Flexistipes sp.: one gene and its partners. Each later gene encodes a partner of the first gene's protein in a complex. Links are inferred from orthologs where the notes say so. Each region holds a gene or a part of one and is shown in the gene's direction. Other genes may lie near its edges. The genes, in order: pnp, rny and pfkA.

Region 1 (9,634 bases):
ATGTGAATTTAAAGGTTCCATCATATTCTGCAGTTAAGCTTAACGGGGAAAGGGCATATAAGCTTGCCAGAAAAGGTGAAATAGAGGACGCAGGATACAGAACTTCGAAGATAAAAGAAATGGAACTGCTGAGTTTTGAATTTCCCGTTGCGGTTTTACGTATCAGATGCAATAAGGGTACATACATAAGAAGCTTAGTAGACAGATTAGGCGATGAAAGCGGATGTCTGGCATATATGAGCGGACTTGTGAGATCATCCAACGGCAGTTTTCATATGAAAGACTCTTTTTCGCCTGGAGAAATCGAAAAATGTATCGAAAACGGCGATTATTCGTTTATGAAGAATGTGAATGATATTTTAAACTGGCCTGTTGCAGTTGTGAAGGATGAAGCTGTTGACGCTTTGATGAACGGGAATGCTCCTGATAAACAGGGGTATTTAAAGCTTCCTTTAGAGCAGGGAGATAACTTTTTTATACAAAATTTAAAAGGCGAAATACTGGCCTTTGGCAGGAAGATGAAAAGAAGCAGAAAACCGATTAAAGTTGTTAAGGTGTTCAAAAATAAACTTTAATTCGAATATTTTGATAAAATTATTGTAAAATAAATTTTTTTTTGATAGAATTTTCGTTTTTACAAGGAGGTGTAAAATGGCTTTAGCAAAAGAAGAAAAGCAGGAGATTATGGAGAAATTTAAGGTGCATGACAATGACACAGGTTCTCCGGAAGTTCAGGTGGCACTTTTAACCAATAGAATAAAAGACCTTACTGAACATTTTAAAACTCACCCGCAGGATTATCATTCAAGAAAAGGCCTGTTGATATTAGTCAGCAAAAGAAGAAAGCTGCTGGATTATCTTAAAAAGAAAAATTACAACAGGTACAAAAAATTGATAAGCAATCTGGGAATAAGGAAGTAATATGGAAAACAAAGAGAAGATTTACGAAATCGTGCTCGGGGAAAACTCCGAGCCGATTTATCTGAAGACGGGCTGGAAAGCCAAACAGGCTAATGCCAGCATTTGGGCGCAGCATGGTGATACTATTGCGCTGGTTACCGCCACGTGCAGCAATAAAGCACCTGAGGGGATAGATTTTTTCCCCCTTACAGTGAATTATTTCGAAAAATTCTACGCAGTGGGCAAAATACCGGGAGGTTTTTTTAAGAGAGAAGCTAAACCTTCTGACAGGGAAACCTTAATATCAAGGTTGATTGACCGCCCTTTAAGGCCTCTTTTTCCTGACGGTTTCAGAAATGAAACCCAGATTGTGGCTATGGTGGTTTCAAGTGATCAGGTTTGCTCAAGTGATATTCTGGCACTCAATGCTGCCAGTGCTTCACTGATGATTTCCGATATACCTTTTAACGGGCCTGTCGGTGCCGTGCGTGTGGGAAGAATAGACGGTGAGCTTGTGTTGAATCCTAATGCAGGAAAACTTGATGAGCTTGAAATGAATATAACTGTTGCCGGTACGGAAGATGCTATTGTAATGGTCGAGGCCGGAATGGACATAGTTTCTGAAGATGAAGTTATTGATGCTCTGGAGTTCGGTCATGAAGGAATCAAAAAAATAATAGCCGTTCAGAAACAGATGAGAGATGAGTTGGGCGGGGAAAAAATCAGTTTCAGTGATTTCTCCACTCCGGAAGATTTGGTGGAGAAGGTTAATTCCGAAATAGGGGATAAACTGAAAAAAGCTGTAATGATTCCCGGAAAACAGGAAAAATACGATGCTATTGACGAAATAAAAGAGGAATATCTTGAAAAAGTCAAAGAGGAACTAGGTGAAGAGGAATTTGCTGATAAATCCAAACTTTACAACGATGCTTTTTCTGCTGTGGAAAAAAATGTATTTAGGGAAGTTACACTCAATTCCGGGCAGAGAGTTGACGGCAGAAAATACGATGAGATAAGACCGATTGATATTGAAACAGGCCTCCTTCCAAAAGCACACGGTTCGGCTCTTTTTACAAGAGGTGAAACACAGGCGCTTGTCACCACAACTCTGGGAACGAAAATGGATTCTCAGATGGTGGATGATATTGAAGGAGAAACTTCAAAACGTTTTATGCTTCACTATAATTTTCCGCCTTACTGTGTGGGTGAAGTCGGTTTTATGAAACCTCCCGGCAGAAGGGAGATAGGTCATGGTGCACTTGCCGAGCGCGCTCTTCAGTATATTCTCCCCGATGAGGAGAGTTTTCCTTACACCATGCGCATTGTTTCGGATATTCTTGAATCGAACGGCTCATCTTCGATGGCATCGGTGTGCGGAGGAAGCCTTGCACTTATGGATGCCGGTGTGCCTGTTAAAGATGCCGTTGCAGGAATTGCTATGGGGCTTATCTATGAGAAGGGCAAATTTGCCGTTTTGACAGATATAATGGGTTTGGAAGATCATCTTGGAGATATGGATTTTAAGGTTACCGGAACTAAAGATGGTATTACAGCTTTACAAATGGATATAAAGATAGAGGGACTATCCCGCGATATCTTGAAAGAGGCTTTACAGCAGGCAAAAGAGGGCAGACTTTACATTCTCGATAAAATGAATGAACAGCTTCCTTCACCAAAAGAGCTGCCTGATAACGCTCCAAGATTTGAAAGAATCAATGTAAATCCTGAGAAGGTTGGGCTTATTATCGGACCTTCCGGGAAAACGATTAAAGGCATTATAGACGAGACCGGTGTAGCTATAGATATACTTGACGGTGGTATCCTTAATATCTTTGCCACGGACAAGGAATCTATTGAGAATGCCAGAGAAAAGATTGAAGCTCTGGTGCAGGAGCTTGAAATTAACAAGGTTTATACCGGTAAAGTTAAAAAGGTTATGGAATACGGCGCTTTCGTAGAACTTCTGCCTGGTGTGGAAGCACTTCTTCATGTGTCTCAATACAGTAAAGAACGGATTAAAAGTATTGCAGATTACCTGAAGGTGGGAGATGAAGTTAAGGTGAAATACCTGGGCAAAGACGAGCGGGGCAGACATAAAATAACCAGAAAAGATATGGAATGAATTTAAAGGTGTCTCAGGACACCTTTTTTTCTTGGTATGAAAAAAATTAACGTTAAAATACAAAAAACAAAAGACAGCAGGGTTCCTGTTTACAAAACCGAAGAATCAGCCGGGGCAGATTTATTTGCTGCAGAAGCGGGAATTGTGAAAGCAGGGAAAATAAAACTGGTGAAGACCGGTGTATCTTTCTCTATTCCGGAAGGATATGAAGCCCAAATCAGACCCAGAAGCGGTTTGGCCTTAAAAAAAGGGGTAACAATACTTAATACGCCCGGCACCATTGATTCTGATTATCGTGGTGAAGTAGGGGTAATTTTAGTGAACTTTGGTGATAACGACTTTGTCTTCAATACAGGAGACAGAATTGCTCAGGTTGTATTTTCAAAAGTTTACAGGGCTGAATTTACTCTTTCTGACGAGTTGGATACAACAGAAAGAGGATCGGGCGGTTTCGGACATACGGGTTTTTAAATCTTGACTATAAAAGGTAATTAGATAATATTAAGCTAATGAACTCATTGCTAATCGACACTTCATGGGGAAATTTGTCCTTATCGCTGGTAAGAGAAGGCGAGCTTATTTCAAACATATCTCTGAAACTAAAAAACAAAATGAATGAGATGCTTCTGGAGGCAATAGATTACTGTTTGAAAAGTGTGTCTATGCAGCTGCGTCAGCTTGATAGTATTACAGCTGTTATCGGTCCGGGGTCATTTACCGGAATAAGAATCGGCGTTTCTTCAATTCAGGGCATTGCAGCAGGATTGGAAATAAAACCTTCAGGGATCTCATCTCTCGATGCGGCTGCGCTGGTTATCAATAAATCAAAAAGCAGAATAGCGTGCAAACTGCGCGGAAAAACCTTCGCCCTAAGGGAATACGATTTTGAGAGGGGGAAATATTCTGAATATCAGAATGTGACCGAAGATATGATAGATTCTGATATTGTTTTGATTAATACGAAGAATTCAGGTGATGTTGATCTTAGCAAGGCAATAATGCACAATAAATTTTCACAGTTTTTAAGAGACTGTGTTCCTTTTTATATGACTAAATCCGAAGCGGAGCTCAAATTTGGTAATTGAAGCTGATATCTCACATATAAAGCTGATTGCTGAAATAGAAAAGGAAAACTTCCAAAAGCCCTGGTCATATAATTCTATATATGAAGAGTTTATGAATCAAGATTCCGCAATTTATGTTTTTCTCGAAAAAAATCAGGTTGCAGGCTACCTTATTTACAGATGGATGTTGGATGAGGTGGAGCTTTTGGATATTTCTGTAAAAAAGGATTTCAGACGCTGCGGGATTGCAGATAGATTGATGGAGTTTCTTATAGAACAATCAAAAAGTTGTCATATTTTCCTTGAAGTTAGACAGGATAACGCTCCTGCATTAAATCTTTATAAAAAGAAGGGCTTCAGGAAAATTGGATTGAGGAAAAATTATTACTCACAAGGTATCGACGGATTTGTTATGAAATTATATGTACAAGGGGTGCAAGATGTTAAAAATGAATCAGGGTGTTGTGCAAGAGCTGTTGGAATCCAATAAGGAATTTAAAGAACTCTTTGACGAACATGTGAAGCTTGAGCAGGACTTGGAAGCGCTTTACAGCTTGAAATACATACCACCTGAGGTTGAGCGGAAGATAAAAGAGATTAAAAAAATCAAGCTCAGGGGAAAAGACAGGATGGAACAGATTATTTCCGAGCATAAAAAATCCAGTTGATTTATTCGTTTACTGGGGATTGTAATTGCCGGTAACTTTTTAATAAATGCAAGAGGTGTTGAATGGATAAGAAAAAGTATGTATTTACATCAGAGTCAGTGACAGAAGGTCATCCGGATAAGATTGCGGATCAGATTTCCGACGCCATCCTTGATTCCATGCTGAGTGAGGATCCCTTCAGCAGAGTGGCATGTGAGACAATGGTGACAACGGGGCTGGCAATCGTAGCCGGAGAAATTACTACACGCACATATGTTGATATTCCCGGCGTTGTCCGCGATACAGTAAAGGAGATAGGCTATACAAGGGCAAAATACGGTTTTGATTATGAGACCTGTGGTGTGATGACGAGTATTGACAAACAGTCTCCTGATATCGCCCAGGGGGTTGATACCGGCGGAGCAGGTGATCAGGGGTTGATGTTCGGTTTTGCATGTGATGAAACCGAGGAGTTAATGCCTCTTCCGATAATGCTTGCTCACAAAATTTGTATGCAGCTTTCCGATGTCAGAAAATCGGAGATACTGCCTTATCTGCGTCCGGACGGTAAATCGCAGGTTACTATAGAGTACGACGGCTTCAAACCGGTGAAAGTGGATACCGTTGTGGTTTCCACCCAGCATGCCGATGATATAAAACTTTCCGATTTGAAAGAGGATATAGTTGAGAAGGTTATCAAACCTGTTATCCCCAAACATCTGCTTGATGATGAAGATATCACATATCATATCAATCCCACCGGCAGATTTGTTGTGGGGGGTCCGATGGGAGACTGCGGACTTACGGGCAGAAAAATAATTGTGGATACCTACGGAGGCTCCGGAAGACATGGAGGCGGATGCTTTTCAGGTAAGGACCCTTCAAAAGTTGACAGAAGTGCTGCTTATGGAGCCAGATGGGTTGCAAAGAATATAGTTGCTTCCGGTCTAGCCAGCAGATGTGAATTGCAGCTGGCTTATGCTATCGGAGTGGTCGAGCCTGTATCTGTTTCCGTAAATACCTACGGCACAGGTGCTGTCCCCGATTCAGAGCTGGAAAAAATTGTCAGAAAAATATTTGATCTCACCCCCAAAGGTATTATGGAAGCGCTGGATCTTAGAAAACCGATTTATAAAAGTACGGCAGCCTACGGTCATTTCGGCCGGGATGGTTTTTCCTGGGAAGACACTGCCAGGGCTCAGGATATAAAAGATTTGGCGGGCAAGCTTGGCTCCTAACCAGAACAGGTGAAAAGTGCAAAGTAAATATGATGTTATAGTGATAGGAGCGGGGCCAGCAGGTGTGAACGCCGCTACACAGCTGTCCGCTGCCGGTTTTTCTGTTCTTGTGGTTTCTGAATACATCGGAGGCGGGTATTGTTTCTCGGGCAGTATCATGTCGAACACCGCCCTGTATCTGAGTTATTTGTACAATAAATTTAAGACAAGAACGGTTAATTTTATTGATATACCCGAAGAGGCCGTTAAAGCTCCGTTTGACTTCAAAAAATCCAGGAAGTATGTTGAAAACATCTCCACCAAAATAGTAAAGGCTTTCACCGACCAGCTAAGTGAAGCCGGTTCCGAATTTTTTCAGGGTATTGCTGAATTTGCCGGCAAAGATAAACTTAAAATTCAATCCCGTCAAACCGGTAAAAAGCACGAAGTTAAATTTGGCAAGTGTATTGTAGCCACGGGTTCGTATAACCCTCCCCTTGAAATACCTTCCACAAAAAAGTTCCTATATGCAAATAATATTTTCAATCTTCAGACAGTTCCTGCTTCTGTTGCCGTTATCGGAGGCGGCTTTGTGGGTTGTGAATATGCTACATTTTTCAGAAGATTAGGCTGTGATGTCCATATTGTAGAAAAAACGGACAGAATACTCTCCACGTTTGACCCGCAGGTCACCAAAAGACTGGAAGACAGCTTCAAGAGGAACGGTATTAATCTGAGAAAGAATGCCAATATAGTGAATGTGGAAAAAGTAGGGAATAAGAGTATTCTTTTTTTTGATGATGATGATAATATGGAGGCTGAGGAAATCTTTGTTGCCGTCGGGCGTAAACCTGCTGTGAATAATCTTTCATTAGAGAAAGCCGGTGTCCAAATGAATGAGAACGGTGTGGAGCTTGACCAAAGCTTTAGAACCAGCAATAAAAATATATATCTTGTGGGCGATGCATCGGGAAAAACTATGCTTGTTAACTGGGCATATAAATCCTCTTCATTTGTTGCTAAACATATATCAGGTGTTCAGAGAAAATTTAAATACGAATTTATGCCGAAGGTTTTATACATAGATCCGGAGGTTTCAAGTGTAGGTTTTACCGAAAAGGAAGCCAGACTGAAAGGTTTCTCGCCTTTGACGGTAAAGTATACCTATACAAATCTTGAAAAATCTTTGATAATAGGGTTTAACAAAGGACTGGTAAAAGTGATTTATGACAGGGAAACGAAAAGGATTCTCGGTGCTCATATTTTCGGAAAAGGTGCTTCTGAACTTGTGACAGCATTTACACTTTTAATCCAGTCCGGTATTAAAATCGATAATATTTCCGAATATATATTTAATCATCCTACTTTCGCCGAAGTTCTCAATGAGCTGGGAAATAAAGTGAAGACAAAAGGGGGGAAGTAGGAAGATAGTTAAGTGGTAAGATGGTGAGATAGTGAAGTGGTGAGGTAGAGAGGTAGAGAGGTTGGTTAGGAATGAATACAGTTTTCTTGGGGTTGGGATCAAACATTTATCCGAAAGCCAAAAATCTGTCATCTGCTATCGCAGGGTTGTCTTCTCTTCTGAATATTATCTCCGTTTCAGGTGTTTACAAAAGCCGGTCATTGCTTCTTGATGCTCAGCCGGACTACTTTAATATTGTATTAAAAGCATCAACTTTTATCAATCCTTGTCAGCTTCTTTCTTTTTGCAAAACTATTGAGAAAATAATGCATAGGGATACCCCTTACAAATGGGGACCCAGAAATATTGATATCGATATTATTGATTTTGACAAAAGGATTATTAAAAGTAAATCACTCTTTTTGCCCCATAAAGAGTTCCCGTACAGAACTTTTGTTGTGCTGCCGCTTTTGGAGATTGAGCCGGACTATGTTCATCCGGAGAATCATATTAGTGTTGAAAAAATGTATGATTTATTGGATAATCACAGTGAGATTCATCGTTTGGGAGAGTTAAAATGGCGGTAGTGACAATTTCCAGAAGTTTCGGCTGTTCCGGAGAGAAAGTTGGAGAAGAAGTTGCCGGACGTCTTAATTATTCTATGATTAATAAACAGATTATTGAATATATTTCAATTTTAGCGGATACTCCCTTGGAGGTGGTATCAAAATTTGATGAGGAACAGCATTCGAATATTAACGCCAGGCTTTCCAAATATATTGATTTGTCGATGTTTAAAGAGATGTTTGGCAAAAGCGGCAAAGAACTCAAAGAACCGTTGGCGGAGAAAATTATCGATGAGAAGGAGAAGCTGTTTAAAGAAGATGTCGATTACAGTCCTGTTTTTGACAGCGATGTTTTCAGGCAGATGAGTGAAAGGGTATTTCATTTTATTGCCGATAAGGATAACGCCGTTATTATGGGCAGAGGTGGACAGGTTGTTTTGCAGGAACACCGCAATACTCTGCATATAAGGCTGTATGCACCTGTTTCTAAAAGGGTTGAGTGGATTGCAAGCCGGAGGGATATCCCGAAAAAAGAAGCTTCTAAACTTGTCGAGGATATAGATAAAAAACGAAGGAACTATCTGCAGCACTATTACGGAGAAGATATCAGTGATGACAAACTGTATCACCTGGTTATTAACGTTGATAAACTTTCAGTTTCCGAAGCAGCCGGTATGATTTTGAGTCTTATCGATATCAAAAGCTCCAAAGAAAAAGCTTAGTATCTTCATTAAATTTTCTTACATTGGCATTTTCTCCGGCATATGAGAATATTTCATATTCGAATGCGAAAACCGGTGTATCCGGCAGTAAGTGTCCTCCGATTACGGTAAAATCCCTTTTGGCAAGTGTGATATGGATATGTGCAAACGGCTTGTCATCTTTCAGAGAAATGTTTCCCTTAAGCGAGATAATTTCCATAGGCTCATTGACATGTGTGTTTTCATACGTTCCTTCCTTTTGATTATAAAATGTAATGGAAGCCTTTGTAACACTGCCGATACCGGCAATAAAACCTTCGTGTATATTAAGATTCTTTATTTCATTCATCAGACCGTAATACAGATCTTCATCTTTTTTCAGCCGCCCCTGATAAACGTTGTCGATTCTGAAAATGTTGTACATGGGCACCTCCATTCTTTTAGTTGACAGCATCATAAATCTAACTTATATCTTACAGAGATTTTTTTCAAAATTGTTAAGTTCGCAGTGTTTATACTGCTCTTTATTTAAATTATAACATATAAGATAGCCGGAGGAAATTTTTGTTTAGAAAGGTCAGAGGCTTCAGGGATATTTACGGCGAAGAGATCGGTTACTGGAGAAAAATTGAAAAAGTTATTTATTCTCTTTCCGAGTCGTTCGGCTACAGCGAATATAAGATGCCGGTGCTTGAAAAGGCGGAAGTTTTTGACAGGGGTATAGGCAGTACAACTGATATTGTAGAAAAGGAAATGTTTGCTTTCGAAGACAGAAATGGTGATCTTCTTGCACTGAGACCTGAAGGTACGGCCGGTGTGGTTCGCGGTGTAGTTGAAAATAAGCTTTATGCGGCAAGTGGAGTTAAGAAGTATTATTACTACGGTCCCATGTTTCGCAGAGAGAGGCCTCAAAAGGGTCGTTACAGACAATTTTACCAGTACGGGGTAGAAGCTTTCGGCTCGGCATCTCCTCTTGTTGATGCCGAAGTTATACAGCTTTTGTGCTCCTTTTTTG
Region 2 (10,199 bases), on another replicon or contig:
TATTATATGAAAGGGGTGCTGGATAATCTTTTTAAATCCTTTAAAATTAACGCTGAATATGAAAAAAATGAGAAGTATGATTTTCTACATCCCGGCAAATCTGCTGAAATAAAAGTTGGCGGGAAAGGTTACGGTTTTATAGGGCAGCTTCATCCTAATATTGCCGAAGAGGAAGATATTCAGGAAGATCTTTATCTATGTGAAATATATCTGGAAAAACTGATTAATGAAAAAGTGAAAGGTGATTTTCATTATGAAAAATTTTCAGTTTATCCGTTTGTTTATAAAGATTTATCGGTTGTGGTGGATAACACTGTAAATGCCGGTGACTTACTTGAATACATCAAAAATTTTGGTCCTCTGGTCTATGATGCTGTGGTATACGATATTTATCAGGGGGATAAGATCGGTGAGAATAAACTCAGTGTGACGTTCAGAATATTCTATTCCGCACTTGACAGGACGCTCACGGATGAGGAAACAAACAAGATTCTTGAAGAAATTATCGAAGGACTGAGCGAAAAGTACTCTGCTGAGTTGAGATAAAGGAACCGTGATGCTTAAAACCGTGATGCGTGATGCGTGAAAAAAAGGTAGTTAAAGGTATTTGAGGTACTTGATGTATTTTGAGGTACCAACTGACCACACAACTTAAAATTTTTGAGTAATTTATTTTTATAAACTTTACCACCTTTCGCCCAGAGGCGGGCAGTATATGTTCACTCATAACTTTTTGGTAGATTGGAGATAAAACCCCTCCCCTAAGTTGGAGAAGGTTGGATGGGGTACTTATTCAAGGGTCTTAACTTTCTAAAACATCTCAACCTTAACCTTTGCCTCTACTTCTCCACCTCACCACCTAACTATCTCACTTTTCCAATAAAAATAGATCTGGTATCACCCCAAAAATTATATAAAAATATTGTTTTACATATACTTAGCTAATATGAAACTGATTTCAATGTAATTTGCACGCATTTCGCAGCCGAAACTCGAAACTACTGCCGCTAACCGTCTACTAGCACCAGCCGTAAGGCTGGTAGATATGTGGAACACATCCCCCTCCTCTCATAATTGTTTTTATTTGCAAATATTTATCCACTTTACCTTCCAACACAGGGTGTGACCGCTAACCGGCAGTACGTTTCTCTAACACCAGCCAAAAGGCTGGTAAATATGTGGAACACATTCGACATCGGCTGCTTCATTTGTGCAAATTACATTGAAAAATATTTGCACTACGAAAAATGGGGTGACGTCAGAAATAGATTCATTGACACTTTTGGGTAAATGTTGTATTTAATAAGTATGGAAATGTTAGAAAATATAAACAGTTTATCTGAAAAAATTGAAGCTCTGCTGGAAGACTACCAGCAGTTGAAAGGCAAAAACGAAGAACTTGAAAAGCGATTAGAAAGCTTAAAAGAGGAGAATGAAAAGTACAAAAATGAGAGAGAAGCAATAGCCGAAAAAATTGAAAATCTGCTGGGCAGGTTACCTTAAGAGGTGTGGCAATTGAATGTTTCCGAGGTTTATATTTACGGAGATAAGTATAAAATTAAAACTGAAGGTGACGAAGAGTATATAAAAGATATAGCTTCGTTTGTTGAGTTGCGGATGAAAGAGATAGAGAAAAACCTTCATGTTTTAACTACTTCTAAGATTGCAGTAATGGCTGCTTTTAATATAGCTGCTGAATATTTTATGCTGAAAGAGGAAATAAGCGAAAGTAAAAAAGCTATTGAAAGATTAGAGCGGAAACTTGACGAACTGGAAGTAAATATCGGATAGAGGGTAGCCCCTGCGGTGCCCGTGAAAGTGTAGAAAATTTGGAGCCAACACCTCTAAAAAAGGGGAATTGATACTGGTTGCCGTGTGCAAGCCCGCCTTTGAGCGGGAAGCCTAACGCAGCCGTGATTTTCCCCACCTGGTTAGCCAGGGCTGCAAATGGACTGCACGCACGGCACATGCGGGGGCTTTTTTTATATTTATGAAATTTAGACTGATTGACAGGATATATCCAGAACATTTTGACGAAATAAAGGGACAGCGTCATCTGCTGTCGGATAATGCTCCTCTGCGCAAAATTATTTCGGAAGGAAGTTTCGATTCCCTTATTTTTGTAGGGCCTCCCGGCACAGGCAAAACATGTCTTGCCAAAATAGCAGGTGAGGTTTTGTCGCTGCCTTTTTACCGTTTACATGCGGCTTCTTCAGGCTCATCTGAATTGAAAAATATTGTGGATTCCACAAAATCCTATGGCAAACCGGTTCTGATTTTTATTGATGAGATTCACAGATTTTCAAAAGTCCAACAGGATCTTCTTTTGGACTTGATTGATGAGAAGCATGCGAAGCTCATAGGTGCCTCCACTGAAAACCCGTATTTTAAAATAACACCTGCACTGAGATCCAGAAGCCTTCTTTTTACATTTGAGCCTTTAGGCAGAGATGCATTGAAATCCATTTTTAAGCAGGCTTGTGCTGAAATAGAAAAAATGTATGACGTTGAGGGAATAACAGTTGACAATGAAGTGTTTGAAAGACTTTGTGAAGCATCGAACGGTGACGCAAGAAGATTTCTCAATATGCTTGATATTGCTGCAATGACGTCACCTGTCAAAGACGGTGAAATGTTTTTGGATGTTTCGGAAGTGGAAGATTTGATAATGAAAATGGGTTATTCTGAGGACGAGCACTACGATCTGCTTTCGGCAATGATAAAAAGTATACGCGGCAGTGATCCGGATGCGGCACTCGTTTGGTCAAAAAAACTTCTGAAAAGCGGAGTTGATGCGGAAAGCGTTTTCAGAAGGCTCCTTATTTCAGCTTCCGAAGATATCGGCAATGCCTTGCCCGATGCACTTGCTTTTACAAATTCCGCTTATGAAGCTTTTTTGAAAGTGGGTATGCCGGAAGGAGATATTATTCTCTCGCATGTGGTTACTTATCTGGCTTCCTGTCCGAAAAGCAACCGGTCTTACACAGCCGGGAAAAAGGCCGAAGAATATTTAAAGGCTTCCAACCCGTATCCGCCTGAAAATATCCGTCATAATCCTGCAGGGTACAAATATCCATTTGATTATGGTGAATTTGTGGCTCAGGAGTATATGAAAAGTGAAAAAGTTTTTTATAACCCGTCCGACTCCGGCTTTGAAGGTAAGATAGCCCAAAGGCTCAAAAGACTCTGGAAGGGGATTAAAAAATATGACAGCTGATAAGGCAACTCTGAGGGCACGTATAAAAAGAATGAGAAATGAGCTTGATGGTGACTTTATCAGTAAGGCCAGCAGGCAGGTGTGTGAAAAGTTTATTGAGCTTTACGGTGAAAGGGAAAGTTTTCTTTTTTATTGCAATTTCGGAAATGAGATTGAAACGGAATGGCTTTTTAACTATCTGCATAAAAGGGGTAAAAAGATTTATCTTCCCAAAATGTGTTTTGAGGAAATCTTTATCGGAAGATTTGAAGGAAGTGAATTTTTGGAAACATGCAGTCTGGGTATCAAAGAGCCTGTCTCTTTAACAGATGAACCTGAACAGATTGATGTTGCAATAGTACCGGCTCTTGTATTTGATACAAACTGCAACCGAATCGGATTCGGCAAAGGATATTATGATAAGCTTTTAAAAAATTATTTGTTTGATTTAAAGGTTGGTTTTGCATATGATTTTCAGGTAGTGGAAAGAATTGAAACGGAAGAACATGATGTGCCACTTGATGTGGTGATTACAGAAAAAAATATATACAGGAGGAAATAATGGTTTGGTTATACATCTTGATTGGCGTTGTAGCCCTTATTGCAGGTTTTGTAGCCGGCGCAGTTATCGTGAAGAAGAAAATTGAATCTGACAATGCCAAAGTCGGTAAAACATCCGAGGAAATACTTAATAAGGCCAGACGTGAAGCTGATGAAATTATTAAAGAAGCAAAACTGGAATCCAAAGAAATCATTTTCAAAGGGAAACAGGAAGCTGAAAATGAAATAAAAGAAGGAAAGAAAGAATTACAGGCTCAGGAAAAAAGAATTCTGGCAAAAGAAGAAGCACTGGATAAAAAGGTCGAACTGGCCGAGAAGAAAGAAGAGATGATTATCCAGAGGGAAAAGGAATATGAAGATAAGATTGCTGAAGTAGATAAGATTAAAGCTGAAACGGACAGCATCAGATTGCAGCTGATCCAGGAAATAGAAAAAATATCGGGTATGACCCGGGAAGAGGCAAAACAGCTGCTCAGACAGGAAATGGTAGAAGAGGCTAAAGTGGATGCGGCACGTGAAATCAGAGAAATTGAAGAAGAAGTAAAACGAACTGCCGATAAAAAAGCTCAAAGTGTTATCGCCACTTCCATACAGAGATGCGCACCTGAATATGTGAGTGAAATCGCCGTATCTTCGGTCAATCTTCCTTCCGATGAAATGAAAGGTCGTATTATCGGCAGAGAGGGTAGAAATATCAGAACCTTTGAAAGTGTAACGGGAGTGGATATTATTGTTGACGATACACCGGAGGCAGTAATACTTTCCTCTTATGACCCGTTCCGCAGGGAAATTGCAAAACTTACTCTGGAAAGATTGATTTCCGACGGCCGGATTCACCCTTCACGAATCGAAGAGCATTATGAAAAGAGTAAACAGGAAGTTGAAAAACACATTTATGAAGTTGGTGAGGAGGCAGCATTTAATCTGGGGATACATAATATACATTCTGATCTTCTGAAACTTATCGGAAGACTCAAATACAGAACAAGCTACGGCCAGAATGTTTTAGGCCATTCTATTGAAGTGGCCAAGATAGCGGGTATCATGGCTGCAGAGCTGGGACTGGATGAAAAGATGGCAAAACGCATGGGACTGCTGCACGATATAGGTAAGGCTGTCGATCAGGAAAGTGAAGGCTCACATACGGAAGTGGGCGTTGATATTGTTAAGAAATACAAGGAAGATCCCAGGATTCTCAATGCCATTCTTTCCCACCACGGAGAAGAGGAATTTAAGTATACGGAATCTGTTCTTATACAGGCTGCTGATGCACTTTCAGCCTCCAGACCTGGTGCCAGAAGGGAAGTGCTGGAATCATACATAAAGCGTCTTGAGAAACTGGAGGAAATATCCTCAAGCTTTGAAGGGGTCAGTAAGGCTTACGCCATTCAGGCAGGACGGGAATTGCGTATTATTGTTGAGCCGGACAGGGTTAATGATGATACAATGGTTACACTTTCTAAGGATATAGCCAAAAAGATTGAGGAAGAACTTACCTATCCCGGTCAGATTAAGGTTACGGTTATAAGAGAGGCGAGAACTGTAGAGTATGCGAAATAATAAAACTCTAGAGGTTCTGTTTATCGGAGACATAGTGGGAAGGAGCGGGCGCAGATCCGCCTCCCTGGCTCTGAAGGAACTCAGTGAAACAGCTTCTTTTGACCTGGTTATTGCCAATGTTGAAAATTCAGCCAGTGGTTTTGGAATAACGCTCAATGTTTATAAAGAGCTGAGAAAACTGGGTATTGATTTTATGACAAGCGGTAACCATATTTGGGATAAAAAAGATACGGAAAAAGAGATAGAGAAGTACGAAAATGTAATAAGACCGGCCAACTATCCTGACGGTGTGCCCGGAGTCGGTTTTAAAACTGTTGAAGCAGATGGTGTAAGTGTTTGTATTTCAAATTTTATGGGGCGTGTTTTTATGCCCGTTTCCGACTGTCCTTTCAGATCTTTTGACAGACTTTATGAAAAACAACCGGATGCCCTTCATCTGGTTGATTTCCACGGAGAAGCCACAAGTGAGAAAATGGCCTTCGGACTTTACACAGACTCAAGGGCTGCCGCTGTCTGCTGTACGCATACGCATGTTCAGACCAATGATGACAGGATGCTGCCGAAAGGAACCTTCTATATAAGTGATGTGGGAATGTGCGGCAGTGCCGATTCAGTAATTGGTACCACTTATGAAAAGGCAATGAAACGCTTTCTTTATTCGATGCCTGCAAAATTTGATGTTGAAAAAAAAGGAACTTTAATCTTTAATGCTGTTAATTTGTCTATAGATAAAACAACAAAAAGGGTTGTACATTTTGAGAAGATAAAAAAATATTACGGGGAGTAATATGGATTTAAAAGCAGAAATAAAAAAACTTCTTAAAGAAAAAGATGCAGTTTTACTTGCTCATAACTACCAAATTGATGAAATTCAGGAAATTGCCGATTTTACAGGCGACTCTCTGGGCTTAAGTATTGAGGCTTCGAAGGTTCAGCAGAATACCATTGTTTTCTGCGGTGTTCATTTTATGGCTGAGACGGCTCATATTTTATCACCTGAAAAAACCGTCCTGCTTCCGGAGATAGAAGCAGGATGTCCGATGGCAGATATGATTACGGGTGACAAGGTGCGGCAGCTGAAGATGGAGTATCCGGGTGTGCCGGTTGTCTGCTATGTTAACTCATCGGCTGAAGTTAAAGCTGAGAGTGATATATGCTGTACTTCTGCCAACGCTGTAAATGTTGTGAAATCTCTGGATACAGATAAAGTTATTTTTGTCCCGGATAAAAATCTCGGACATTATGTTTCAAGATTTGTGGATACCGAAGTGATTTTGTATGAAGGTTTCTGTCCCATACACGAAAGGGTTACAAAGAAGGAAGTGGAAGCATTAAAGAGTATGCATCCTGATGCTCTTTTTGTTGCTCATCCTGAGTGTCCTCCTGAAGTTGTGGATATGGCGGATCATATTTGCTCAACATCAGGTGTGTACAAATACGCCAAAGAGACTGACAATAAAAAGTTTATAATCGGAACGGAAGAGGGTGTGGGATACAGGCTTCGAAAAGAAAACCCGGATAAAGAATTTTATTTTGCCTATGATTCCTTTAAATGTAAAAATATGAAGAAGACAAATCTGAAAAAAGTTTACGACGCATTGGTCAAGGAGCAGTATAAGATAACACTTGATCCTGCACTTAGAAACAGGGCTTATACTTCAATAGACAAAATGCTTCAGGTTCCGAGAAATTATTAACATACAGAGGGAAATTCTCCTATCTGTCTACGGACGGGAACACAGCGGGATGACAAAAAGCTGTCATCTCGAGCGAAACGGAGTGCAGTCGAGAGATCTCTACCATAAGAAACGATATAGCAGACAAATATGTAAGTGTGCTTAGTAAAAAACCGGGTAAAATTTATTTTGTTATTTCGACTCTGTCCCTTCCGTTTTCTTTTGCTTTATACAGAGCCTTGTCGGCCCTGTCTGTAAAAGTGTTTGCAGTATCACCTTTTTTGAAATGCGTGACGCCGAAGCTGCAGGTTACCTGACAATCCACCGGCTGTTTGGATGTTTTAACCAACTTCCTGAGTTTTTCAGCGAGCATTGCAGCATTGTCAAGGCTGGTGTGAGGAACCAGAAGTATAAATTCTTCACCACCCCACCTTGCAAAAAAATCGGATTTTCTGATGTTGTTTTCCACAATTTCGGCCAGTCTTTTCAGCGTTTCATCACCCTTTATGTGTCCGTATGTATCATTGATTTTTTTAAAATGATCAATATCAAGCATAATTAGGGAAAGTCCGTTTTGGTACCTGTCTGCTCTTTCCATTTCATGAGTTAGGATTTCATTGAATTTTGAACGGTTAGCAATTTTGGTGAGGGAATCAGTTGTTGCCTTTTCCTCCAGCACCTCGATCAGTCTTTTTTCCAGAGCGTCCTTTTCCTTAAGCGATTCCGTCATTTTGTTAAATGCTTCGGAGAAATCTCCAAGAAAGCTGACCTTATGATTATAATCACCATCGGATATCTGTTGCGCCTGCCAGGTAAGATGGTTCAGGTTGGATTGAAGGTTTTTTGCAGGCATTGCAAAGAAATTTGTTTTGCTGCAGTTTATATCCAGATCTCCTTCTGAAAGCTTTTTAGTACACTCATAAGCCTCTTTTATCTGGTTTAGCAGTGCTGCCAGATCTTCGCAAAACTGATTTTTCTCTCCGCAGTTGATGTTTTTCTTATTGATAAAATCGTAGGCAGACGGCCCCTTGTTAAGCGCATTTTTAATTATTTTATGGAAGTCCTCGATATTCATTATTATTCTGCCAAATCAATTTTGAACCTGCATATCCGTTCACCTGTAGCCCAGCAGTCAACTTCTTTAACATTGAACGTTTGACCTGTATATACCTTCAGAATTCCCGCAATAAAGCCTTCATCGTAATCACAGAATTCCACACCTATAATAGGCAGACCTGAACAGTCCAGATCTTCCGACATTGTAAACACCATCTTTAACGAATCCATGTCCATTTTTTCAACCCTCAAGACGCCCATTTTCAATTCAATAAGCACATCTTTTAAATGCTCAATAAAATCATTCATTTCCAGACTTGTATCAAGCATGTTTCTGCAAAATTCTTCGCCGGCTTTCATCCCTGCTTTGGATAATATATCAAGAGCTTTTTCATAACCCAACTCCTTTGTCAATACGTCCCTCAGCGTGTACTGCATTAATCTGTATGTAGCCACACTTGTCATTTCACCCAGGTTAGGCCTTCCGTCCCGGATATCCCCCAAATGCTCCCATTGAAAATCGTACTCTTGATTACTCATGGCAACCTCTTAATTAATTTATTGAGTATCTTATAAATAATATTAACAAAATATAGCGCTAAATTAAAGGGTATATTGCCTGATCTGGTATAATTCTAAATTATTTTTTTTCTTCCATTGAAGATTCCGGATAGAGTTAATATATTAATCCCATGTTGAGACTAATATTCACTCTGTTTTTTTATTTATGTTTTTCATCTTTCTCCCATTCTTTGGTAATCGCTGATAAGATAGCTGAAAAGTTTGATCTTCCAAAGAGCTATGTAAAAGAAAATTTATCAAAAGCAGAAATTGTTGACCAAGTCACAGACTTGATTTCAAAACCTGCTGAAACTAAAGAATGGGGAGATTATAAAAAAATTTTTGTCAATGAGCAAAGGATATCCCTGGGTGAAGACTTTTACAGAAAATACAGGGAGGAACTGGAGAAAGCTGAAAACGAATTCTACGTTCCCTCTGAAGTTGTTGCAGCCATCCTGGGAGTGGAAACATTTTTCGGGAAATATTCGCCGGAGTTTAATGCTTTGGATTCTTTGTATACAATTGCTATGAATTATGAAAGGAGGAGTGAATATTTCACATACGAACTGGGAAATCTGCTGATTTATTCCTATAAAAATAATATTAATCCCAAAGAGATACGATCATCATATGCCGGTGCGATAGGATATCCTCAGTTTATGCCTTCAAATATTTTAAAATATGCAGTGGATTTCGATGAAGACGGAGAGGTTGATTTGGTAAATTCCATGTCTGATGCAATAGGCAGTGTGGCGAATTTTCTAAAACAACACGGCTGGCACTATTCCGACCCTACCGCTGTATCGGTTGCCTTCGGCCGCAGGAAACTAACCGGTGAGTGGATGAGTATTTCCATGTTAAAGGAGAAAGGTGTTAGTTTTCCGTTCGGGTTATCAGGGCATAAAGCTAAACTTATACGTCTGAAAGACGAAGGAGAGGATATTTACTGGGCAGTTTTTCATAATTTTGAAGTTTTGAAAAGATATAACCCCAGTAACAAATATGCTCTGTCTGTACTTTTACTTGCTGTTGCATTAGAATAAATTAATCCTGATAAGGAGGTCTCATATGCCGGTGATAACTGTAGAAGGGCCTAGAACTGATGATTTATCCAAGAAAAGAGATTTCGTGGAGAAAGTCACAGAGGCGGCTTCGGAATTGTATTCCCTGCCTGAAGAGAGCATAATTATTTTAATGAAAGAAAACAGGCAGGACAATGTCAGTGTCGGAGGGAAGCTGCTTACTGACAAAAAATAGTGAGAGAGTGAGCTGGTGAGATAGTGAGATGGAAGTGTTGCGCGCGGCTTGAACCTCAACTACTCCAATTACTTTTAAATACCTCAAATACCTTTAAATACTTTTCTTCACGCCTCACTGATTTTTAAATGTGTAAATTTTGGACAGTTGCCAAATTAAAAGTACATTGATTTTCAGCGCTGTGTTTGATATAATATCCTTTAAAATACACAAAAGATAAGGTTATGATTTTAAAGGATGATTTGACAGGGCTTCCCAACAGGAACAGTTTGATTAATGAGCTGAATGTTCAAAAATGCAAAAAGATTGTTTTATTGGGCATTGATATTAAA
Region 3 (10,191 bases), on another replicon or contig:
TTTATTCATGATGAAGAAACATATGTACAGAATTTCTTTCGCAAACAGCAGAATAAACTCAATATCAACACCTCGAGATTGTGCAACGCACTGAAAAAAGACACGGATATTCTCAGGGAAAATCTCGGGGAAAACGTGCTTGATAATGCAATGATTAAAGTTGATATGGAAAAACTTAAATTAATTCAACAGAAAGCAAAGCGGGTGGACACTGATTTATACAGAGAACTTTCCGAGCTTTTAAAAGTATCTTTATCCGGGTATCTTGAAGGATTCAGAAAAGTTGTGGATATGGTGGCTAAAAAGGAAGAAAAAATGGTAGACTATAATATTGCCTGTGATCCTGATTTGAAAATTTATCCCGAAGATTTCAGGGATTTTTTTAATGTTTTTTATCATATTATTGTAAATGCAGTAGTCCACGGTATAGAAAAACCAGAAATACGTGTTTCGAAAGGTAAAAGTGAGACTGGTAAGATTCACTGCAAGGCAGCAAAGATAGAAAGCTTTCTTGTGATAGAAGTGGCGGACGATGGTAAAGGTGTGGATTTGAATTATCTGGGCAGAAAAATCGGCAGAAGATTACGTGCCAATGAATATGATATACTATTTGAGAACGGTATAACCTCAAGTGAAATGGTTGACAGCTATACCGGAAGAGGAGCCGGACTTGGTGCGGTGAAAACGGAAGTGGTGAAACTGAAAGGCTCTGTTGCCATTGACAGTAAAAAGGATGTGGGCACAAAAGTTTTTATAAAAGTACCCATGAAGGAGTAAACATGGTTAATGTGGGGTTTATGAAAATTATTGATCTGGTTACAGAAAATTGTGTTAGGCTGCTGGAAGGGGAATTCGGTTTGGAGGTTTTCAAAACCACAACTTATATGAAAGATGTAGTGAAAATAAATCCGGATTACCTTAATTCCTTTATCGTATTAAGGGGATATGTTCCGTCCGTATTTGCGTTCAGCTATGAAAAAACACTTATCGAGTTTATCTTTAAAAAATTTGTTAACGGAATTGATGTTGATGCCACCGAGCTTGAATTGTATAAAGAGGAAAGTGCAGGGGAGATAATGAATATGACTATAGGTAATTCTCTGAGAGATTTTAAAAGTGTAAAATCTCCTATTAAACTTTCACCTCCTGTTGTCCACAGAGGCAGCAGAAATTTAATAAATAAAGAGGATACTGAATTTTACAGCTCAAAAATCGTAACATCCCGAGGCAAACTTCACATTTATTTGTTAATCAGACCGATGACAGGAGTTAGTTATGAAGAAATTAAAAATTCTGGTCGTTGATGATTCTTCGATTATTAATAAAAAGCTGATACAAATTTACGAATCACTGGGGCATAAAGTGGTTGACACTGCAAAAACAGGTGAAGAGTCAATCGAAAAATATGATTCGAACAAAATTGATTTGGTCAGTATGGATATTACAATGCCGGATATGGACGGTATTGAAGCCACAAAGAAAATTTTGGATAAAAACCCGAAGGCACTTGTGATGGTTGTTACTTCACACGGTCAGGAGCAGATGATTGTTAGTGCTATCGAGGCGGGGGCTGTCGGCTATATTTTAAAGCCCTTTAATAAAGAACGTATAAATGCCATGATTGAAAAAATTTTGGGCAACATTGGAGATTAGCTGAATTATTAATGCGAAAATATTAAATACTATATTTAAGTTTTGCACTTGGCTTTGTAATTGAGGCCGCCCACTTAACACCTTAAGTGGGCGGGTGGCAATCTCTAAAAAGAAAAGTGAGATTGCTTCGTCGTTTTCACTCCCTGCCCTGTTAAATGCCACTGGCAATCAGCAAAGCTGATATTTAACAGGGTGAACAAAGACGTGCTGAAAGGGTAAGTGTGAAACTTGAATACTATATTTATTAAAAAAGTTCGGAGATGTCTATGAGTTCTGTGGAAAACGGTGTTTTTAAGAAACTTTTTGATCTGATTCCGTTTTACGCTTATGTGGTGGATATGGAATCATATGAAATTTTGTATATGAATACGAAATTGAAAGAAAAAATCGGGACTAATGTTAACGGTAAATGTTATGAGGTTCTGTATGGGTATGATAAGCCATGTATTTTTTGCAAAATTGGTGAACTGTATAGTAAAGAAGCAGCAGAAAGCGGGAAAACTGTTGTTCATGAAGAGTTCAATGATGTTGACGAAAGGTGGTACAGACTTGAAGAGCGTGCTATATACTGGCCCGGGGATAAAATTGCTAAATATTCTTTTGCCATAGACATAAGTAATGAGAAAGAATCACAGAACAAACTGGCTGAAGCCCATGCAAATCTTATGCTTCAATCCAGGGAACTGGAATCAAAAAATGCCCTTTTACATGAAATGTATGAAAAGGCAAAAGATATGTCTGAGAAAGATTATCTTACAGGTCTTTATAACAGAAGATATTTCCAGGAAATTGGAAGTAAACTCATTTCAAACATTATAAGGCAGAGGGATATACCGGCTTACTTTGCAATGCTGGATATAGACCACTTTAAAATTATAAATGATGAATACGGGCATGGTATTGGTGATGAAGTACTAAAACATTTTGCCCGTATGCTTGAAGCCAGTTTCAGGTCGAGTGACCTTGTTGGCCGTTTGGGAGGAGAAGAATTTGGGATTATATTAATCAATGTTGACTATAAAGATGCTGTGAGGCTTTTGGAAGGGCTAAGACAGAAAATTGAAAATCAAAAGCTGAACTTAAACGGGGCTAAAAACATTAATTATACAATATCCATCGGTGCAGTTAAAATCAGAAATGACGAAATGAATACGCTGCTGGCAAATGCAGATTCATTAATGTATCAGGCGAAAAGGGAAGGCAGGAACAAATTGGTTATTGAGAAAGAATAAACTGCTGTAATCAAGGGTGTGAGAGGCTTCTGATTGAATCCAGAAAGCGAGCATATTCTTCATTAGAAACAGGAGAATTCCAGTGCCCTGTAAAGTATGCAGCAATAAATATAAGCAAGAATATCAAGGTCGCTGCTATTGATAATAAGTTTTCATATTTTCCAAAATACCTGTCTTTGTTAATCATTCTGAGACAATGCTGCTTTACAGCCGTTTCATTCTGTGCGCATTCTCTGCAGCCTATACAGTTTACGGCAAAGATACTTTCTTTGTTGTATACCTTTATATCAGAAGGGCAGGATTCCCGGCATTTTTTGCAATCGATACAGTTGGCTTTTTCCCTTTTTATTTTAAAAGGTGACAGCCAGGATAAAATACCCAGCAGAGCACCGTAAGGGCAGAGAAACCTGCACCAAAAATTTTTAAAAAGATAAGTCAGTAAAATCAAACTTATAATAACTATAAATCCCGTTGTTGAGATGTCCAGGAAAAAATAAAGCATTTTTGCATCTGCTATTTTATTGTAAGAGCTGTTTTGAAAAAAGATTATCTGCTGCAGGCTCATCTGATAAAAAATGACATACAGAAAAAACAGGAGCAGTATATATTTCACGCTTCCAAGAAAACCTGATATCCATCTGTTAATTGTGAATCTGAAACCGGCATTTGAAATAAGTTCCGAAAGAAAACCCACAGGACATATATGACTGCAGAAACTTTTTTTAACAAATATGCTCATTACAACTGCAGCAATCAGGATGGTTAGGCCTGCCGGATGAACAGGGTCGTATGTACCGGTAAGAAGGAACCTTTTTAAACCCAAAAGGGCGCTGATTGGCAGAAAACCTTCAACTGAGGAGGGTTTTAAAATACTATAATTTTCGTTTTTAAGCTCATTGATATAGACATAGAACCATATGCCTGCAAAGATGGTGTAGATAAAAAATATTGTCTGAATAATTTTTCTTATGCTCACCATTAACTCCTTGTTGAATAAATCCAAAGTGGTTATAATGATAAGAGAATCAAAAAAAATTGACATTTATCAATTTTACGGAGTTTTTATGAAAAAAGCTGTGGTTTTAATGAGCGGAGGGTTGGACAGCTGTGTGACAGCAGGAATAGCTTCCCTGGATTATGAATTATATTTCCTGCATGTTAATTATGGCCAAAAAACGGAAAAGAGAGAGCTTAAGTCTTTCAATGACCTTTACAAACACTTCAACGGCAGGGATAAACTTACCGTGGATATAGGTTATTTAAAAAAGATCGGAGGCTCTTCTCTTGTGGATGATAAAGAAAATATAGAAGCAGGTAATGTCGAAAGGAAAGACATCCCGCGAACATATGTGCCTTTCAGAAACGGGAACATATTATCCATTGGTGTCAGCTGGGCTGAAGTTATCGGCGCACAAAAAATATTTATCGGGGCAGTTGCTGAGGACAGCAGCGGCTATCCGGACTGCAGGAAAGAGTTTTATGATGCTTTTAATGAAGTGCTAAAAGTGGGGTTGAAGCCTGAGACTGAACTCTCCATAGAGACACCTATAATTGATATGACTAAAAGTGAGATAGTTAAATTCGGCAGCGAGCTGAATGTCCCTTTTCACCTTACCTGGTCGTGTTATAAAAACGAAATCAAAGCATGTGGAGTATGTGACAGCTGCCTTTTGCGCCTAAGAGGTTTTGAGAAAGCCGGAATAAAAGATCCAATTCCTTACTATAAAGCTAATTCTTCAGTGGAGGATTAAAGTGAAAAGAATTGCAGTAATGACAAGCGGTGGTGATTGCCCGGGAATGAATGCCGCTATTAGAAGTGTCGTAAGAACTGCTTTGAACTATGAGATGGAAGTATACGGTATAGAGCAGGGTTACAGTGGATTGATGGAGAATCAGTTTATTAAACTCGAAAGCAAAAGTGTAGCCAATATGATACAGAGAGGGGGGACTTTTCTGAGAAGTGCCCGGGCTCCTGAATTCAAAGAAGAAGAAGGACAGCTGAAAGCAATGGAGAATCTTAAAAATCAGGGTATAGAAGGACTTATTGTTATAGGGGGAGATGGTTCTCTGGCTGGTGCCAAGGTCATACATGATAAATATCATTTTCCGGTGATAGGTATTCCCGGTTCAATAGATAACGACATATACGGAACAGATATGTCTATCGGAGTGGATACTGCTTTAAACACCATTTTGTGGTGCATAGATACTATTAACGATACGGCAAGTTCACATGACAGAACATTTATAATAGAAGTTATGGGCCGAAACTGCGGCTATCTCGCCCTTATGTCTGCAATAAGCGGAGGTGCGGAAGCAGCTCTTATCCCGGAAGTACCTTTTAAAATTGAAAATATAATCAAGAAAATAAAAGAGAGATACGAAGAGGGAAAAACCCGAAGTGTTATAATTTTGGCAGAAGGAGTGGGTTCTGCCGGCGATTTCGGAAAAACATTCGATATGATAGGCGGTTTTGAAACGAGAATTACCGTATTGGGTCATATCCAGAGGGGTGGCAGCCCCACACATTTTGACAGGATTCTTGCAACCAGAATGGGTGCTTCTGCAGTGGATTCGCTGCTTAAGGGCGAAAGTGGGGTGATGACCGCTTTGCAGGAGAGAAAAATAGAACTTGTTCTTCTGGGAGAGGTTCTTAACAACAAACGTAAAATGGATAAAAAACTTTTGGAAATTGCAGAGGTGTTAAGTAAATGAATCAAGTTTCGCACTTGCACTTTTTACACGTCTTTGCTCGCCCAATGACGGACAAACGACGTCATTACGAGGGACGGAGTCCCGAAGTAATCTCAAATGCCGTAAAGGAGATTGCTTCGTCGTTAGCACTCCTCGCAATGACGGGCAAAGGGCATATATATTCGCCCCAGGCAAATATTATACGGAACTAAGTGCGAAACTTGAATTATATTATGTTGTAAATAAGGAGTGAAAATGAGCATAGCTACAGGAAAAGGTGATTACGGGAGCACAAATCTGTTCACTGGGGAAAAAATTTCCAAAGCTGATCTCAAGGTTGAAACATACGGCACAGGTGATGAGTTGATATCATTTTTGGGATGGCTGAAACATGATGCAAAATATTTTGCTGATTTTATAGAGTGGGTTCAGATTAAGTTATACAAATTGAATGCAGTTTTGGCTTCTTCTGCTGAAACAAAAAAGAATGAATGTGTTGATAATTTCGAAGAGGACAAACAGTATTCACTTGATTTTTTTCTATCAGAGCTGGAAAAGGAATACGGCAGATTGGATGGTTTTATTATACCGTCGGAAACACCTCCATCATCAAAGGCGGATATTTGCAGAAGTATCTGCAGGAGATTTGAAAGAAGGGTGATATCACTATCAGCCCATGAAAAGATTGACAAAGAGATATTAATTTTTATAAATAGATTGTCCGATGTGCTGTTCATGATGGCACGTGTGATGGCAAAAAGAGAAGGAGGAACAACCTATGGCTTTAAAAGAACAGATACTTGAAGATATGAAACAGTTTATGAAGGATAAAAATCAAATTGCTCTCGGGGCTGTGAGAATGCTTAGATCAGAAATCAGAAATGCTGAAATAGAGAAATCCGGCGATCTTAACGATGATGAAATTGTTAAATTGGTCTCAACCGCCGTTAAGAAAAGAAAGGATTCCGCAAGTCAGTACAAAGAGGCGGGCAGGGAAGATTTGGCTTCCAAAGAGCTGGAGGAGATCAAAGTACTTGAAAAATATATGCCGGAGCAGCTTTCAGAAGATGAAATCCGCAGCATTGTTAAAAATGAAATTTCAAAGCTTGACTCCCCGGATAAAAAATATTTCGGTCAGGTAATGAAAGCGGTTATGGCAGAAGTAGGAAACAAGGCGGATGGAAAGGTGGTTAACAGAATAGTGAAAGAGGCTTTTGATGCCAATAACTGATATTGTAATTCTCATTGTCATAGGATTTTTTGCAGTGAAAGGATTGTTTAAAGGCTTGATTAATGAAGTTTTTGGACTGCTTGGACTTATTCTCGGTTATATACTCTCTTTCCAGTTTTATATCCCGTTATCCAAAATTTATATCTATCTGGGGATATCGGAAGAAGTATCAATGGGATTGGGTTTTGTAACGGCTTTCCTATTAATCTATATTGTCATTTTTCTTTCAGGTAAACTGCTTGCACGATTTTTTAAAGCCATACAGCTAGGATGGGCTGACAAAAGCGGTGGATTTGCGTTTGGGGCTTTTAAATCAGCTGTTATTACGGGACTCGCTCTTTCTTTTTTACTGACATTAACTCCGGATAATTCGGCATTCAGCAAGAATGTCAGAAATTCAGCAATATCAAAAAGACTTATAAAAATTACACCCTATGTCTTTGATATGCTTAATAAATTACCTGAAGTCCGTAAAGAAAACCCTTTCAATAGAGAATAGCTAAAGATTTATGAAATATTCCGATAGCCTTGAGTTTGAAAAGTTTAAAGAGATAGCGGATAGCGAATTCACCTCTTTATTTGCCAAAGAGAAACTTTCATCTTTACATCCTGAAAATAATCTAAGAAAGATCGAAGAAAAGCAAAAACTGCTTGGAGAAACATTAACCATTCGTGAGATTTTAAAAATAACCCTCCCGGATGATTCCGGATATCATGAATTTTACTACAGGCTGAAAGACCCTTATGCATCGTTTATGGTGGAGGATATAGGAAAATTCCGGGATTTTCATAAGGACGTTTCCGAGCTTAAAAAAACTCTTATTGAAAGTGATAATGTTGTTAGTCTGAGAGATATCTTAAAAAACATGTTTTCTCTCTCCGATCTGATTGAAACAATCGATAAAAAAGTAACGCATGACTGCAAGGTCAAAGACAGTGCCACTCCAGAGCTCAAGAAGATAAGGTCATCCTTGAAAACTACAAGACAGCGTCTGATAGACAGCCTGAATAAATTAATGTTTGGCAGAAATTCCGATAAATTTGTACAGGAACAAGTGATAAAGGAAATAAAAGGTAGATTTGTTATCCCTGTCAAATCAAATTTCAGGCAGTATTTTTCCGGGGTGGTTTATTCATCCTCCAATACCGGTCAAACCCTTTATGTTGAGCCAACTGCTGTTATTGATCTTAATAACGATTTCGAGAATCTTAAAAGCAGGGAAAGTGATGAGGTTTATAAAATACTCAGGATGCTGCTTGATGCCATTAAGTCTCACATATATGAAGTCACGACGACTGTAAATGCCTACACCGATTTTGCATATTATTTTGAAATAGCAAAATTTTACAAAAACAAAATGTATACATTCCCTGAATTTGGTGAGGATGTTATTTTTGATAGTGTGCATCACCCCCTTATTTATCTGTTAAAAGGAGCTGAGTCTGTACCAATAGACTTTGTGTTGAGAAGGGATAATGATCTGGCCGTTATAACCGGACCTAACACAGGCGGTAAAACCGCTGCACTGAAATCAGCCGGTTTAAACTGTATTATAGCTAAATGCGGACTACCAGTGTTTGGTAAGGCTCTTAAAATGACCGATTTTTACTCTGTGTTTGCAGATATAGGTGACAAACAGTCACTTATTCTGGACTTGAGCACGTTTTCTTCTCATATGTTGAATATAAAGAATATTCTGGATGAAGCAGATAAAAACAGCCTGGTTCTTTTGGATGAACTGGGTACAGGTACCGAACCCAAAGAAGGTGCTGCTCTTGCGGTATCGATAATAGAATACCTGCTTGAAAAAGATGCAAAAGTTGTGGTTACAACCCATTTTTCAGAAGTTAAAAAATATGCATTGAAACATAAAGAAGCAATTATCTATTCGGTGGATTTCGATTATGAAAATTTTCTGCCAAAGTACCGGCTGCTTTCAGGGGTGGTAGGAAAATCAAATCCTCTTGTTATAGCCGGAAAGCTTGGTTTTAATGAAACTGTTATAAAAAATGCTGAAAATATTATTGCCAGAAATTCCAGTCAGGCTGAATTTAAACTGGATGAACTGAATGAACAAAAAGCTGCACTTGAGCGCCGGATTTTTGAGCTGAGACAACATGAACAAAATGTTCTTGAACAAAAAGAAGACGTTGAAAGAAGGGAGAAAGAGATAAACAGAAAACTTAGAATGAAAGAATCAGAAATTCTCGAAGAATCCTATTCGCTGCTTCAAAAATTAAAAAGAAAAGTGAGAAGCAAAAAGCCGGTTTACCCGGAAAAGCAGCTGGATGAAGATATAAAAGCTACAGAGGAAAAGTTAAATAATGTAAAAAAACACGATAAGCCTGTTGAAAATATCAGTAAGGGCGATACTGTCTTCTTGGAAAAGTATAATAAAGAAGCGGAAATACTCGATGTTGACAAGGACAGAGTGTATGTTGATATGGGCGGGATTAAAGTGAAAATGAATAAAAATGACATTATTGGCAGGAAAATAAATAAAAACGCTAAAGAAAGCGTAAAAAGTTCAGAAAAGGTGAAGGTAAGTACTCCGCCAAATACAGCGGTTAAAAGGGAAATAGTAGTGGTGGGAAAAACGGTTGATGAAGCATGGGACAGGGTTGATAAATTCATAGATGAAGCTATTCTGGCGAATATTTCAGAGATTTTTATAATACATGGCAGGGGTTCGGGAGCCCTTAAAAGGGGACTTCGTGACTATTTGAAAGATGATGTTCGTATTAACTCTTATAAGGAAGCCTCCCCTAAAGAAGGTGGGTCAGCGGTTACAGTTGTGAACTTATAAGAGGGGTTTTGGCACCTTCACTTTTTTAAAGAGCTATCTCAACTTATTGGTGAAATAAGGGGATAGTGACATGGAGAGGTAGTGAAGTAGAGAGATAGTGAGGCAGGGAGGGAATTCAACATTGAATGTTGAACATTGAACTTTGAACTTGTCTCACACACATCCCGCATTACGGTTTTTAAGTGAAATTTCATTGTTTTTGAAATTAAAATGAGTTAGAGTATGCTAACAATATTTCAGGAGATATTATGCAAAACAGAAAACTCTCAACAAGCATGGAAGATTATCTGGAGACTATTTTCATTTTACAAAATGAAGGAAAATCCGCCAGATCTAAAGATATTTCCGAAAAACTTAGTGTGAAAAAATCATCTGTCACCAATGCATTGCAGCTGCTTTCCGAAGGGGGATATATAAATTATAACAAATACAGTGAGGTAACGCTGACGGATAAAGGGATGAAATATGCCCGTGAAGTATACAAAAGGCATGAAACCATAAAAGAATTTTTTGAGCATGTACTGCAGGTGGATTCAGAGCTGGCCGAAGAAAATGCCTGTAAAATTGAGCATGT

The links.
Region 2: pnp (region 1) and rny share a complex: the UniProt entries of both Bacillus subtilis proteins name them as parts of the possible RNA degradosome complex. The link is inferred for Flexistipes sp. from one-to-one orthologs.
Region 3: pnp (region 1) and pfkA share a complex: the UniProt entries of both Bacillus subtilis proteins name them as parts of the possible RNA degradosome complex. The link is inferred for Flexistipes sp. from one-to-one orthologs.

Annotation. Positions count from the first base shown.
Region 1 is NZ_JAXKVW010000007.1:96,811-106,444, forward strand. What follows is about bases 524-3,472. They hold pnp (polyribonucleotide nucleotidyltransferase), read left to right. Parts: upstream 524-922; coding sequence 923-3,022; downstream 3,023-3,472. Other genes in these bases: truB (tRNA pseudouridine(55) synthase TruB), read left to right, coding at 524-575; rpsO (30S ribosomal protein S15), read left to right, coding at 652-921; dut (dUTP diphosphatase), read left to right, coding at 3,059-3,472. Outside these bases: more of truB, read left to right, coding at 1-523; more of dut, read left to right, coding at 3,473-3,493; tRNA (adenosine(37)-N6)-threonylcarbamoyltransferase complex dimerization subunit type 1 TsaB, read left to right, coding at 3,532-4,107; rimI (ribosomal protein S18-alanine N-acetyltransferase), read left to right, coding at 4,097-4,576; UMU13_RS06620 (DUF465 domain-containing protein), read left to right, coding at 4,536-4,754; metK (methionine adenosyltransferase), read left to right, coding at 4,817-5,971; UMU13_RS06630 (dihydrolipoyl dehydrogenase family protein), read left to right, coding at 5,988-7,373; folK (2-amino-4-hydroxy-6-hydroxymethyldihydropteridine diphosphokinase), read left to right, coding at 7,445-7,939; UMU13_RS06640 (cytidylate kinase-like family protein), read left to right, coding at 7,930-8,640; UMU13_RS06645 (PPC domain-containing DNA-binding protein), read right to left, coding at 8,615-9,043; hisS (histidine--tRNA ligase), read left to right, coding at 9,184-9,634. UniProt on the Bacillus subtilis protein: Involved in mRNA degradation. Catalyzes the phosphorolysis of single-stranded polyribonucleotides processively in the 3'- to 5'-direction. Necessary for competence development in Bacillus subtilis.
Region 2 is NZ_JAXKVW010000005.1:7,462-17,660, forward strand. Bases 3,038-6,037 are described here. They hold rny (ribonuclease Y), read left to right. Parts: upstream 3,038-3,757; coding sequence 3,758-5,317; downstream 5,318-6,037. Other genes in these bases: UMU13_RS04990 (replication-associated recombination protein A), read left to right, coding at 3,038-3,217; UMU13_RS04995 (5-formyltetrahydrofolate cyclo-ligase), read left to right, coding at 3,207-3,758; UMU13_RS05005 (TIGR00282 family metallophosphoesterase), read left to right, coding at 5,307-6,037. Outside these bases: pheT (phenylalanine--tRNA ligase subunit beta), read left to right, coding at 1-546; cell division protein ZapB, read left to right, coding at 1,309-1,503; UMU13_RS04980 (cell division protein ZapA), read left to right, coding at 1,507-1,791; more of UMU13_RS04990, read left to right, coding at 1,991-3,037; more of UMU13_RS05005, read left to right, coding at 6,038-6,104; quinolinate synthase NadA, read left to right, coding at 6,106-7,014; UMU13_RS05015 (GGDEF domain-containing protein), read right to left, coding at 7,178-8,068; UMU13_RS05020 (V4R domain-containing protein), read right to left, coding at 8,071-8,589; mltB (lytic murein transglycosylase B), read left to right, coding at 8,742-9,653; 4-oxalocrotonate tautomerase DmpI, read left to right, coding at 9,679-9,867; UMU13_RS05035 (EAL domain-containing protein), read left to right, coding at 10,092-10,199. UniProt on the Bacillus subtilis protein: Endoribonuclease that initiates mRNA decay. Initiates the decay of all SAM-dependent riboswitches, such as yitJ riboswitch. Involved in processing of the gapA operon mRNA, it cleaves between cggR and gapA.
Region 3 is NZ_JAXKVW010000010.1:6,783-16,973, reverse strand. What follows is about bases 3,627-6,618. They hold pfkA (6-phosphofructokinase), read left to right. Parts: upstream 3,627-4,637; coding sequence 4,638-5,600; downstream 5,601-6,618. Other genes in these bases: UMU13_RS07785 (GatB/YqeY domain-containing protein), read left to right, coding at 6,358-6,618; UMU13_RS07790 (cob(I)yrinic acid a,c-diamide adenosyltransferase), read left to right, coding at 5,835-6,383; queC (7-cyano-7-deazaguanine synthase QueC), read left to right, coding at 3,950-4,636; UMU13_RS07805 (4Fe-4S binding protein), read right to left, coding at 3,627-3,927. Outside these bases: UMU13_RS07825 (HAMP domain-containing protein), read left to right, coding at 1-777; UMU13_RS07820 (chemotaxis protein CheX), read left to right, coding at 798-1,304; UMU13_RS07815 (response regulator), read left to right, coding at 1,276-1,653; UMU13_RS07810 (GGDEF domain-containing protein), read left to right, coding at 1,920-2,885; more of UMU13_RS07805, read right to left, coding at 2,896-3,626; more of UMU13_RS07785, read left to right, coding at 6,619-6,810; UMU13_RS07780 (CvpA family protein), read left to right, coding at 6,797-7,309; UMU13_RS07775 (endonuclease MutS2), read left to right, coding at 7,320-9,617; UMU13_RS07770 (metal-dependent transcriptional regulator), read left to right, coding at 9,866-10,191. UniProt on the Bacillus subtilis protein: Catalyzes the phosphorylation of D-fructose 6-phosphate to fructose 1,6-bisphosphate by ATP, the first committing step of glycolysis.